2 regions of the Arthrobacter sp. UCD-GKA genome follow, and region 2 is predicted to be linked to the other one. Evidence: predicted binding sites of a transcription regulator. Region 2 holds the regulator's gene; the other holds the start of a gene.
What was found. Region 2 encodes HrcA, which represses chaperone genes, less so after heat shock. Its sites were predicted from a motif close to TTNGCACTCGNNNNNNNCGAGTGCNAA; they were not measured.
Positions count from the first base shown of each region.

Region 1 (5,790 bases), on a different contig from region 2:
CGACGCGGCGCTGGTGGTCGCCGGCGGCATCCTGCTGCTGTTGCCTTCCTCCCGGTTCGTCTCGGCCCTGCAGGATGCGATCAACGGGTTCCCCGTCACCGCCGCCGGGCGCTTCTTCTCCGCGGGGCTGACCTATGCCGCGATCCTGACCGGGATCATGGCCGCACTGGTCTCCGGGCAGCTGTTGGGCGCCCCGATGCTGGATGTCAGCGCCATCGACCCGATCGCCTACCCCGGATGGCTGCTGGCCGTCCTGGTGGTGGTGGCCGTCATCGCCGGCGCGATCACCGAGCAGTCCGAGCCCAAGCTCCTGCTGCCCACCGGGGCCATTGCCCTGCTGGGCTACCTGATCCTGTTGGGCATCCAGGCCCTGGGCGTGGGGGAGCGGGCGTCACCGGCCGTCGCGGCGACCTTTGTCGGCATGGCCGGGCGCTGGGTGGCCTACAAGATGCGCGCCCCGCAGCTGGTGCTCGCGGCCCCCGCGATCGTGTTCCTGCTGCCCGGCCTGATGATCTTCCGCTCCATGTACGGGATCGTCTTTGACGTCGCGGATATGTCCTCGGCCATGGTGGAGATGTTTTCCGCCTTCACCATCATGATGGCGATTGCCGGCGGGGTGGTGTTCGGCGACACGCTCGCCCGCCCGCTGATCGGCGCCGAGGCGCTCGCCGAGCGCCGCAACATCCGCCGCCGCTAGGATCGGGGCGCCGCCATCGGCAGGGCCCAGTCGATGGGCGCCCCTCCGGCTTCCACCAGCAGCGCGTTGGCCCGGGTGAAGGGCTTGGACCCGAAGAACCCGCGCCGCGCCGACAACGGCGAGGGATGTGCCGAGGCGATGATCGGGATCGGGGCCAGCGCCGGGGCCAGGGCCTGGGCATCCTTGCCCCACAGGACCGCCACCAACGGACCGCCGCGCGCGGCCAGCGCCGCCATCGCCGCATCGGTCACCGCCTCCCAACCCAGCTTCCGGTGCGACCCGGCCGCGGAGGCACCCACGGTTAGCACCCTGTTCAGCAGCACCACGCCCTGGTCTGCCCATGCGGAAAGATCCCCGTGCGACGGGATCGGCACGCCGGTGTCCTCGTGCAGCTCGATGTAGATGTTCTTCAGGCTGCGCGGCAACGGGTGCACCTGAGGCAGCGCGGCAAAGCTCAGGCCCATGGAATGCCCCGGCGTGGGATAGGGGTCCTGTCCCATGACCAGCACCCGGGCTTCGGCCAGCGGTCGCTTGAAGGCCCGCAGGATGTTCCCCGGAGCCGGCAGGATGCGCTCGCCGGAGGCTCGCCTGGCCTCCAGCACCCGGGCGATTCCAACCAGCGTGCCCTCCACCGGGGCCAGCGCCTGCGCCCAGTCCTCGGCCACGAATCCTCCGGCCACGGCGGGTGCAAGCCCGTTGGCAAAGGGGAAGGGGGCGGTGTCGACGGCCGGGGCGGGGAGCTCGAACAGGGGTGTTTCGTGCGTGTCCATGGGATCCATTGTGGGCAGATGGCGGCCCGGTTGGACAGCCGAAGTGTCGGGCAGACGCGTTAGAATAATTACAGTTGAGGCAGATTGCCCGGTCGTTCGCCGTGTACCGGGAACTGGATTGTTGAGGGAAGTGCAATGTCATCCGAGGCACTTGGGCTCGAGTTTGAGCTTGATGAATCCAGCGAGCTGGATGAGCGTTCCCAGCGGATTCTCGCGCTGGAACGCCAGTGGTGGAAGTATGCCGGAGCCAAGGAACAAGCCATCGCAGAGATGTTTTCCATCTCGCCAACCAACTACTACCAGTTGTTGAATACGCTGATCGACACGGACGCGGCGCTGGCCCATGACCCCATGCTGGTCAAGCGATTGCGTAGACTACGAACGACGAGGCATCGCGCTCGGTCGGCGAAACGGCTCGAATCCGAGGCATGAATGCAACGCACGTCGGGCGTTTCGGGGCCCGGAGGCGCTTGTGTTCCTGCACCCGCGCATGCCCACATTGCACGACACATCACCGAGGACGGGCATGACCAACTATCCGCGCGATGAATTTGATCGCGTCCCTGAGTTCAGCAACCGTAGCGGCTCGCACCGCGAAAACGGCTGGGCTGCCGCCGCATCCGTGGGCGGAGCCCGATCCGGGCTGCGCTGGCTGATGGTCTTCGGGGCGCTTGCCCTGGTGGTGGGACTCTTCTCCTTCATGGTCCTGCCCAAGCTCATGGGCACCTCGAACGACCCCGCACCGGTGGCCGCGAGCTCCTCGGACTCGACTTCGGCCCCGGCTTCCTCCGACGCCTCCGAATCGCCGTCCGCCACCGAGGATCCCAGCGAAACGCCCTCCGAAAGCGGCTCCACGGACCCCGGCGAGTCGACCGCGGCCTCCGAATCCACCGATGCCAGCGCAAGCGGGTTGCCGGAGGATGTCGACACGACCATGGTCATGGGTGTCTACAACGGGGCAAAGGTCGGCGGCCTTGCCGGCCAGGCCCGCACCGAGCTCTTGAACGCCGGGTTCAGCAATGTCTCGGCATCGAACTGGACCAAGAAGGTCACCTACTCCACGGTCTACTACCGCTCCGAGACCCAGCGGGCCACGGCTGAAGCGGCGGCCGGGGAACTGGGCATCACCTCGATCATGCAGAGCGCAAACATCCCGGGCAATATCGCCATCGTGCTGGGAAGCAACTACCGCTAGGCCGAAGCGTGGCGAACTACGCTGTCGGCAAAGACCCACAGCTTGCACTCCGGGTGGTTGAGTGCCAAGATTTGTATTAGCACTCACACGTCCCGACTGCTAATTCGATCGAAGTTTCGACCGGATCCGTGCGGTTTCGGGATGTTGTTTGAGTGAGTCCTTGACCAAGGCAGCGAGAAGCTTTTGCGATCGTCCCATGACATCGTGGATTCTTCGTCCGTCGCGGGCGTTGCCTCAGGTCGTAGATACGCATGAACGTCCCGAAAGGACATAAGCCGCTATGGCCAAAATCATTGCATTTGACGAGGAAGCACGCCGAGGCCTTGAGCGCGGCCTGAACATCCTGGCCGACGCCGTCAAGGTCACCCTTGGCCCGCGTGGTCGCAACGTCGTTCTGGAAAAGAAGTGGGGCGCCCCCACGATCACCAACGACGGTGTCTCCATTGCCAAGGAGATCGAGCTCGAAGACCCGTACGAGAAGATCGGTGCCGAGCTCGTCAAGGAAGTTGCCAAGAAGACCGATGACGTCGCAGGCGACGGCACCACCACCGCAACCGTCCTGGCCCAGGCCCTGGTCAAGGAAGGCCTGCGCAACGTTGCTGCCGGCGCCGACCCGCTGTCCCTGAAGCGCGGCATCGAGAAGGCAGTCGACGCGGTCACCGCCGAGCTGCTGGCCTCCGCCAAGGAAATCGAGACCAAGGAGCAGATCGCTGCCACCGCATCGATCTCCGCCGGCGACAACGAAATCGGCGCCCTGATCGCCGAGGCACTGGACAAGGTCGGCAAGGAAGGTGTCATCACCGTCGAGGAGTCGAACACCTTCGGCCTCGAGCTTGAGCTCACCGAGGGCATGCGCTTCGACAAGGGCTACATCTCGGCCTACTTCGTCACCGACAACGAGCGCCAGGAAACGGTCCTTGAAGATCCGTACATCCTGATTGCCAACTCGAAGATCACCAATGTCAAGGACATGGTTTCGATCCTTGAGAAGGTCATGCAGTCGAACAAGCCGCTGCTGATCATCGCCGAGGACATCGAGGGCGAAGCCCTTGCAACCCTGATCGTGAACAAGATCCGCGGCCTGTTCAAGTCCGTCGCCGTCAAGGCACCGGGCTTCGGCGACCGCCGCAAGGCCATGCTGGCCGACATTGCCATCCTCACCGGTGGCCAGGTCATCTCCGAGGAAATCGGCCTGAAGCTCGAAAACGCCACCATCGACCTGCTGGGCTCCGCCCGCAAGGTTGTTGTCACCAAGGACGAGACCACCATCGTCGAGGGTGCGGGCGACGCCGAGGAGATCGCCGGTCGCGTGAACCAGATTCGCGCCGAGATCGAGAACTCCGATTCGGACTACGACCGCGAGAAGCTGCAGGAGCGCCTGGCCAAGCTGGCCGGCGGCGTTGCAGTCATCAAGGCCGGTGCCGCAACCGAGGTTGAGCTCAAGGAGCGCAAGCACCGCATCGAAGACGCTGTGCGCAACGCCAAGGCAGCAGTCGAGGAAGGCATCGTCGCCGGTGGCGGCGTGGCCCTCATCCAGGCCGGTGCCATCGCATTCGCCAAGCTGAAGCTCGAAGGCGACGAGGCAACCGGTGCAAACATCGTGCGCGTTGCCATCGAAGCCCCGCTGAAGCAGATCGCCTTCAACGCCGGCCTTGAGCCGGGCGTCGTTGCCGACAAGGTCAAGGGACTGCCCGCAGGCCACGGCCTGAATGCAGCAACCGGCGAATACGTCGACCTGCTGGCAGCCGGCGTGAACGACCCGGTCAAGGTGACCCGTTCTGCACTGCAGAATGCCGCCTCGATCGCCGGCCTGTTCCTCACCACCGAAGCCGTTGTCGCTGACAAGCCGGTTCCGGCCGGCGCAGCAGCACCGGGTGGCGACGACATGGGTGGCATGGGCGGCATGGGCGGATTCTAATCCCCCTGGCACACACCGCGCCTAGCGCGTAGGCTTCACCAGCCAAAACTACGGGCCGCTTTCCCGGCGGTGGACCTCATCCCTTGCGGAGGAGGTTCGCCGCACGGGAGGGCGGCCCGCGGCGTTAACGCGTTGACCGCAGGGGATGTTCGATGGCGCCGGATACGACGGCTCCACGATGCGGCCGAAACGTTCCAGGTGTCCCCGGACGATGCCTGGAGCACCCGGAACTCGGCCGTCGGCCCGGAGCTGGTCTGCCACAATGGCCTCGCCCCGGGTGCGGATGTTCGTGGACGGGCACGGGGAACACCGGGCGCGGGCCACGGGGTTCGTGAAGGAACATGAAACCCTTTGGGCCCAAGCCCTGCGTGCGTAGCCCGCTTCCGGTATTTCGGCCCGAGCCTATCGAGCCAGGGGCTCCAGCTCCGCAAGCTCGGATTCCAGGTTGGCCCGGGCCTGTTCCTCCCACAATTCCCGGCCCCGGTTACTGGAGTACAACGACCCACCCTCCAACAACCCACGCAGGATCGAGGCACGTCCGCGGGCAAAGTCGGCATCCGGGACGTGGGCGTATTCGCGGCGCACCGCCGCGGTGTACCGGCGGTAGGCCGAATCACTGCGTGCCAGCACCTCCAGGTCCGCGTCGCAGAGCAGCGCCCCGGCATGGTCCCCGGGCGCGGGCTTGTGGGTCGTGGTCAGCAGGACGAGTCGAACCACCTCGTCCACCACCTCTGCGGCAACGCCAACGCCCGGCAGCAGTTCCGCGGCCAGCGCGGCGGAATCCTGCTCGTCGGTTGCGGCGCCCCGGTACACGGCGTCGTGGAACCAGGCGGCCAGGTATACGGGCAGGTGAGCGGCCTCCTGCCGGTGCGGACCGGCCAGGGTGTCCAGGGATACGAGCACCGCCACCAGGTGCGCACGGTCGTGGTAGACCCGCTGTTGCTCGGACCAGCGAGCCAGCAGTTCCCGTCCCAGTCCCGGCGCGCCCAGACCCAGCGACTCCCAGCGGGCCAGCAGCACCGCGTCGAGGCGTTCGGGACGCTCCCTGGCGCGCACCCGCAGCCCGGAGGCTATCAGCCGGCGCACCAGCTCGGTGGCCGGGAGCGGGAGCGCGCCGGCCGCGACCAGGTCGGCGTAGCGACTTTGCGGCACGTCGTAGTGGTCGCGGTCGAAGGCGCGCTCCGGCAGGTCGTGGGCCCGGGCAAAGCCA
Region 1 covers NZ_MOLR01000013.1:112,373-118,162, reverse strand. The annotation lists gene BLJ79_RS19140 (threonine/serine exporter family protein) at 1-697, shown strand, start outside; gene BLJ79_RS19135 (uracil-DNA glycosylase) at 694-1,467, opposite strand; gene BLJ79_RS19130 (DUF3263 domain-containing protein) at 1,603-1,899, shown strand; gene BLJ79_RS19125 (LytR C-terminal domain-containing protein) at 1,994-2,662, shown strand; gene groL (chaperonin GroEL) at 2,943-4,580, shown strand; gene BLJ79_RS19115 (DUF4031 domain-containing protein) at 4,983-5,790, opposite strand, start outside.
Region 1: groL (chaperonin GroEL) is a predicted target of HrcA. The motif match lies at 2,739-2,765, and genes of this name have one in related genera.

Region 2 (5,790 bases):
GTTTTCCGCCGTCACCCACCGTGACAAGGCCTACGCCTACGGGTTGATGATGACCCAGAAGCTGCGCGAACTGATTCCCCGCCAGCAGTTCGAGGTGCCGATCCAGGCAGCCATCGGCTCGCGCATCATTGCCCGCGAGTCCATCCGCGCCATCCGCAAGGACGTCCTGGCCAAGTGCTACGGCGGCGACATTTCCCGCAAGCGCAAGCTGCTGGAAAAGCAGAAGGCCGGCAAGAAGCGCATGAAGATGGTCGGCCGCGTGGAGGTTCCCCAGGAAGCCTTCATCGTCGCCCTGTCATCCGACGAGCCCAAGAAGAAGTAGCAATGCCTTCTGCCTTGCCCCTCGGGGACCCGGCGCCGTCCAACGGGTTGCTTCCGGCAACCTGCCTCGACGGCGCCGCGGAGCGCACCTTCTCGGTGTACGTCCACATTCCATTCTGTGCCGTGCGCTGCGGCTACTGCGACTTCAACACCTACACGGCGCACGAGCTGGGCTCCGGATCCAGCCAGGACACCTACGCCGAGGCGGTCTCCGCGGAGATCGCCTTCGGCGCGAAGGTCCTGGAGGAATCCGGCGTTCCCCGCCGCGAGGTGTCCACCGTCTTCTTCGGCGGCGGCACCCCCACGCTGCTTCCCGCCAGCGACCTGGTCCGGGTGCTGGCCGAAATCCGCACCCAATGGGATCTGGCTCCCGACGCGGAGATCACCACCGAGGCCAACCCCGACTCGGTCACCCGCGAGTCGCTGCAGGTGCTCAAGGACGGCGGGTTCACCCGTGTGTCGATCGGCATGCAGTCTGCCGTCCCGCACGTGCTGAAGACCCTGGACCGCACGCACAACCCCGAGCGGGTAGGCATGGCGGTGGCCTGGGCCAAGGATGCCGGCCTGCAGGTGAGCGTGGACCTGATCTACGGCACGCCGGGGGAGTCGATCCAGGATTGGCGCACCAGCGTGGAGACCGCGCTGGGCTATGATCCGGACCACATCTCGGCGTACGCACTGATCATCGAGGAGGGCACCCGGCTGGCCGGGCAGATCCGCCGCGGCGAGGTCGCCAACATCGATGACGACGACCACGCCGACAAGTACCTGATCGCCGACGAGCTCTTTGGCGCCGCCGGCTACAACTGGTACGAGGTCAGCAACTGGTCCAAGGACGAATCCACCCGCTGCCTGCACAACCTTGCCTACTGGCGCGGCGGCGACTGGTGGGGAGCGGGCCCCGGTGCGCACTCCCACGTGGGCGGGCTGCGCTGGTGGAACGTCAAGCACCCGGCCGCCTACCAGCAGCGCATCGACGCCGGGACCTCGCCGGCGGCCGGGCGGGAAACCCCTGACGCCGAGGCGCGCTACCTGGAAAAGGCCATGTTGCTGACCCGCATCGTGGATGGCATGGACACCGCCGAGCTGCTGCCCGAGGGCCGCAAGGCCATCGCCGGGCTGATCGCCGACGGGCTGGTCGTTCCCGAGGAAGCGTTTGCGAAGAAGGTCGTGCTGACCCTGCAGGGCCGGTTGCTGGCCGATGCGGTGCTGCGGCGGTTGCTGGACTTCTAGCTCCTGCCCGGCCCGGGAAACAGAAAAGACGGTGCGTGTACCGGACCCATGGGGGCCGGTACACACACCGTCTTTTGCATTTGCTGGTTGGTGGTGGTCCGGTCTAGCGGAAGAGGCGCAGGTTCAGCCCGTAGCGGTAGGGGCGCGACTTGTTCGCGTTGATGCCGGCGCGCACGCCGCTGATGGTCAGGAAGAGCCAGATGGCCACGACGAGGATCGCAAAGACCCAGCCGATGCCGGGGAGCAGCGAGAACAGGTGCAGCACGATCGCCAGGACGGTCAGCGGGAAGGTGAAGTTCAGCGCTTCCTTGGATTCCTGGGCGGTGAACGGGCCGCGGGCGCGGAAGACCGCGTAGATGATCAACGAGGGGATGCATCCCAGGATCGCGCCAAAGTGGGCGATCATGGCCCACTGCCGGTCCTCGGAAGGCGTCAGGGGCAGGGGTGCGGCCGAGGAACCTTCGAATCGATCCGGCTGGCTGTCGCCACCGGGAGCATTTCGTGCCTCGTTTGCCACTGCTGATGTCCTCTTCGTTGCGTTGGGTGAACCGTTGGCCAGTTTATCCTCAAACGGGGATCGCCGATGAACGCGAAATGCCGTTTGGCCCGCATTCGGGGCAACGGGACGCCTTTGTTGTTGATTCGTAACCATCCCCGCATCTCCACGTGCCCGTTCACCGATCCCCGGGTGAGCAACCTCACCCGCGGGACCTGGCCGGTGACCTGCGCGATCCGGTCAGTGGTCCCCGGCGGTGAGGAAGTCGATGACTTCCTCGACCCGGCCCAGCAGTGAGGGCTCCAGGTCCGCATAGGAGCGAACCTGCCCCAGGATGCGTTCCCAGCCCTGGGCCACATCGACCTGCTCGGCGTGCGGCCAGCCCAGTCCCTTGAGGATGCCGGTCTTCCAGTCGGTTCCGCGCGGGACCACCGGCCAGGCGCGGATCTTCAGCACGGAGGGCCGGATGGCCTGCCACACATCGACGTACGGGTGACCGACGATCAGCACGTTGCCCGCGGCCCCCGGAACCCGCATGGCCTCGGCGGCGATCTTTGCCTCCTTGGTTCCCGGAAGCAGGTGGTCGACCAGGACGCCGAGCTTGCGCTGCGGGGAAGGGGCGAAGGCGCGGATGGCGCCGGCCAGATCGTCGACGCCGTGCAGCGGCTCGACCACAATGCCCTCGACGCGCAGGTCGTGGCCCCAGACCTTCTCGACCAGCTGGGCATCGTGCTTGCCTTCGACCCAGATGCGGCTGGCCCGGGCGGTGCGGGCCTTCAGGTCGGTGACCATGCGCGAGCCCGAGGCGCTGCGGGCCGTGCCCAGGGGAACGGCGGGAGCCGCGGCCGGCTCGATGATCTCCACCGGTTCGCCCTCGAGCAGGAAGCCAAAGCCGGCGCGGAACGACTTGGTGCGGCCATGCCGGTCCTCCAGGACCAGCACGCGCATGCCGCCGGACTTCTCGCTTCGTACGACCTCGCCGACCCAGCCGCTCTCGACGTCCTCGAGCAACAGGCCTAGGGCGAGCGGGACCTTGCGCAATACGCGTTTCTTGGGGGCGCTGATGTCCTGGGCGCCCCAGCCGTGGTAGCTCATCGTGTCACTTTCACCTATGGGTTCACAGGTCCTTGGTCCGCTGCGCGCACGGGCCCCGGCCTCGGGACCGGAGCCACGGGCCTGGTGCAATCGGCAGGTGTGTCGAACGCGGCATCGCGGCCAGGGACCAAACCATGCTAACAAGAGGTTCGGAACGTATTAGACTTAGCAGTTGAACGTGTCGAGTGCCAATGCGCGCCCCCGAACCCCGGAACCCGGCCGGGGCGTGTGCAATGCCATCCCTTGACCATGGTGAACCGGCTTGTCAGGAGAGGTGAGAATGACCGAACCGCGTCGGCTCGAGGTCCTTCGAGCCATCGTTGAAGATTATGTGCAGTCGCGCGAACCTGTCGGTTCGCGTGCCCTGCTCGATCGCCACAACCTGGGCGTGTCGGCGGCCACCATCCGCAACGACATGGCTTCCCTGGAGGAAGAGGGGCTGATCGTTGCCCCGCACACCTCCTCCGGGCGGATCCCCACGGAAAAGGGCTACCGGCACTTCGTCGACCAGATCGGCGACATCAAGCCGCTCTCTGCCGCCGAACGCCGCGCCATTGCCGCGCTGCTCGAGGGTTCCCACGACGTCAACGACGTGCTGGAGAACACCGTGCGGCTGCTGGCGAGCATCACCCGGCAGGTAGCCCTGATCCAGGTCCCGCACTTCTCCAACGCCACCGTGCGCCACATCGAGTTGGTCGGGCTCGGTGCCGGGCAGACCCTGGTGGTGCTCATCGCCTCCAGCGGCAAGGTCGAGCAGCGCGTGGTCCTGTTGCCCGGCGCCCTGGGCGATGAAGACCTGGGCCGGTTGCGCCAGGTGCTGCTCTTGGCGCTTGACGCCAAGCCGATTGCCGAGGTTGCCCGGCTTGCCCAGGGCATTCCGGATCTCGTGGAGCCGCGCCTGGCACCGGCGGTGCGCACGGTCAGCGAGGCCCTGGGCGCGCTGGCACGCAATTCCGCGGTGGACAGGATCCTCACTGCGGGCACCGCGAACCTGGCACGCGCCAACATTGATTTCCCGCTGAGCATCACCCCGGTGCTCGAGGCCCTGGAGGAGCAGGTGGTGCTCTTGCGCCTCTTCTCCGAGCTGGAGCAGGACGCCCATGGCATCGCTGTGGGCATCGGGGCCGAGAACCAGTACGGTGCGCTGACCGAGGCCTCGGTCGTCGCCACCGGCTACGGCCCCGGCGAGCAGGCCATGATCGGCGTGCTGGGCCCCACCCGGATGAACTACCCCACCTCGATGGCCGCCGTGCGTGCCGTCGCCCGATACCTGTCACGAATCCTGGCCGGCTGATGCGGGTCGCCAGCAATTTTTTGAAGTACGAAAGGACACAGCGAGCACTGTGAGCACCCATTACGAAGTCCTGGGCGTCAGCAAGGACGCCACCGGCGAGGAAATCAAGAAGGCCTACCGCAAGTTGGCCCGCAAGCTGCACCCGGATGTGAACCCCGGCGAGGATGCCAGCGAGAAATTCAAGCTGGTCACCCGCGCCTACGAGGTGCTCTCGGATGCGGACAAGCGCGCCAACTACGACGCCACCGGCAACGAGAACGGCAACGGCCAGACCGGTTTCGGCGGCGGCGGCGGTTTCGGCGGGGGGTTCGGGGACATCTTCGAGCAGTTCTTCGGCGGCGGCGGCGGGGCGCAGGGCCCGGCCTCGCGCACCCAGCGCGGCCGCGACGCGCTGATCACCGCCACCATCGACCTGGGCGACGCCGTCGCCGGAACGGTCTACCCGCTGGAGATGGAAACGGCCGTGACCTGCTCCACCTGCCAGGGCAGCTGCTGCCGCCCGGGCACCTCCCCGGTCACCTGCACCATCTGCCACGGCGCCGGCCAGATCCAGCGCCCGGTGCGCTCCTTCCTGGGCCAGATGATGACGGTGGAGACCTGTGCCGCCTGCCGCGGCTTCGGCACCACCATCGAAGACCCCTGCATCGACTGCAGCGGCCAGGGCCGGGTCCGCGAGCGCATCTCCAAGCAGCTGAAGATTCCCGCCGGCGTGGCCAGCGGCACCCGCATCCATCTGGCCAACCAGGGCGAGGCGGGTCCCGGCGGCGGCCCCAACGGGGACCTGTACGTCGAGATCGAGGTGCGGCGCCACAAGATCTTCGAACGCGACGGCGTCGACCTGCACGCCCGGATGAACGTCCCGATGACCGCCGCGGCCCTCGGCGCCGACCTGGACCTGGAGACCTTCGACGGTTCCCAGGTCATCGAGGTCGAATCCGGCGCCCAGTCGGGCGACACCGTGCGCCTGCCCGGGCTCGGGGTCCCGCGGCTGCGCGGCGGCAAGCGCGGGGACATCATCGTGCACCTGCACGTCGAGACCCCCACCAAGGTCGACGCGGCGCAGCGCGAGCTGCTCGAACAGCTGGCCAAGCTCCGCGGCGAGGAATTCGCCGAGGGCCGCATGGAAAACAGCGGCGGCATGTTCTCCCGCCTGCGCGGGAAGCTGGGCAACCTGGGCGCATGAGCAACCAGTGCTTCTTCCTTCCCGCCGGTGAGCTTGCCGGTGCGCGCACGGGCACCGAACTGCACCTGGACGGGCCCGAGGGCCACCATGCGGTGACGGTCAAGCGCGTTCGGGCCGGGGAACTGATCGATTTGGTCGACGGGTCCGGGGTGCGCGCCATCGCCGAGG
Region 2 covers NZ_MOLR01000006.1:176,018-181,807, reverse strand. The annotation lists gene lepA (translation elongation factor 4) at 1-322, shown strand, start outside; gene hemW (radical SAM family heme chaperone HemW) at 325-1,554, shown strand; gene BLJ79_RS12445 (DUF4870 domain-containing protein) at 1,658-2,071, opposite strand; gene BLJ79_RS12440 (DUF3097 family protein) at 2,291-3,145, opposite strand; gene hrcA (heat-inducible transcriptional repressor HrcA) at 3,426-4,439, shown strand; gene dnaJ (molecular chaperone DnaJ) at 4,489-5,622, shown strand; gene BLJ79_RS12425 (16S rRNA (uracil(1498)-N(3))-methyltransferase) at 5,619-5,790, shown strand, end outside.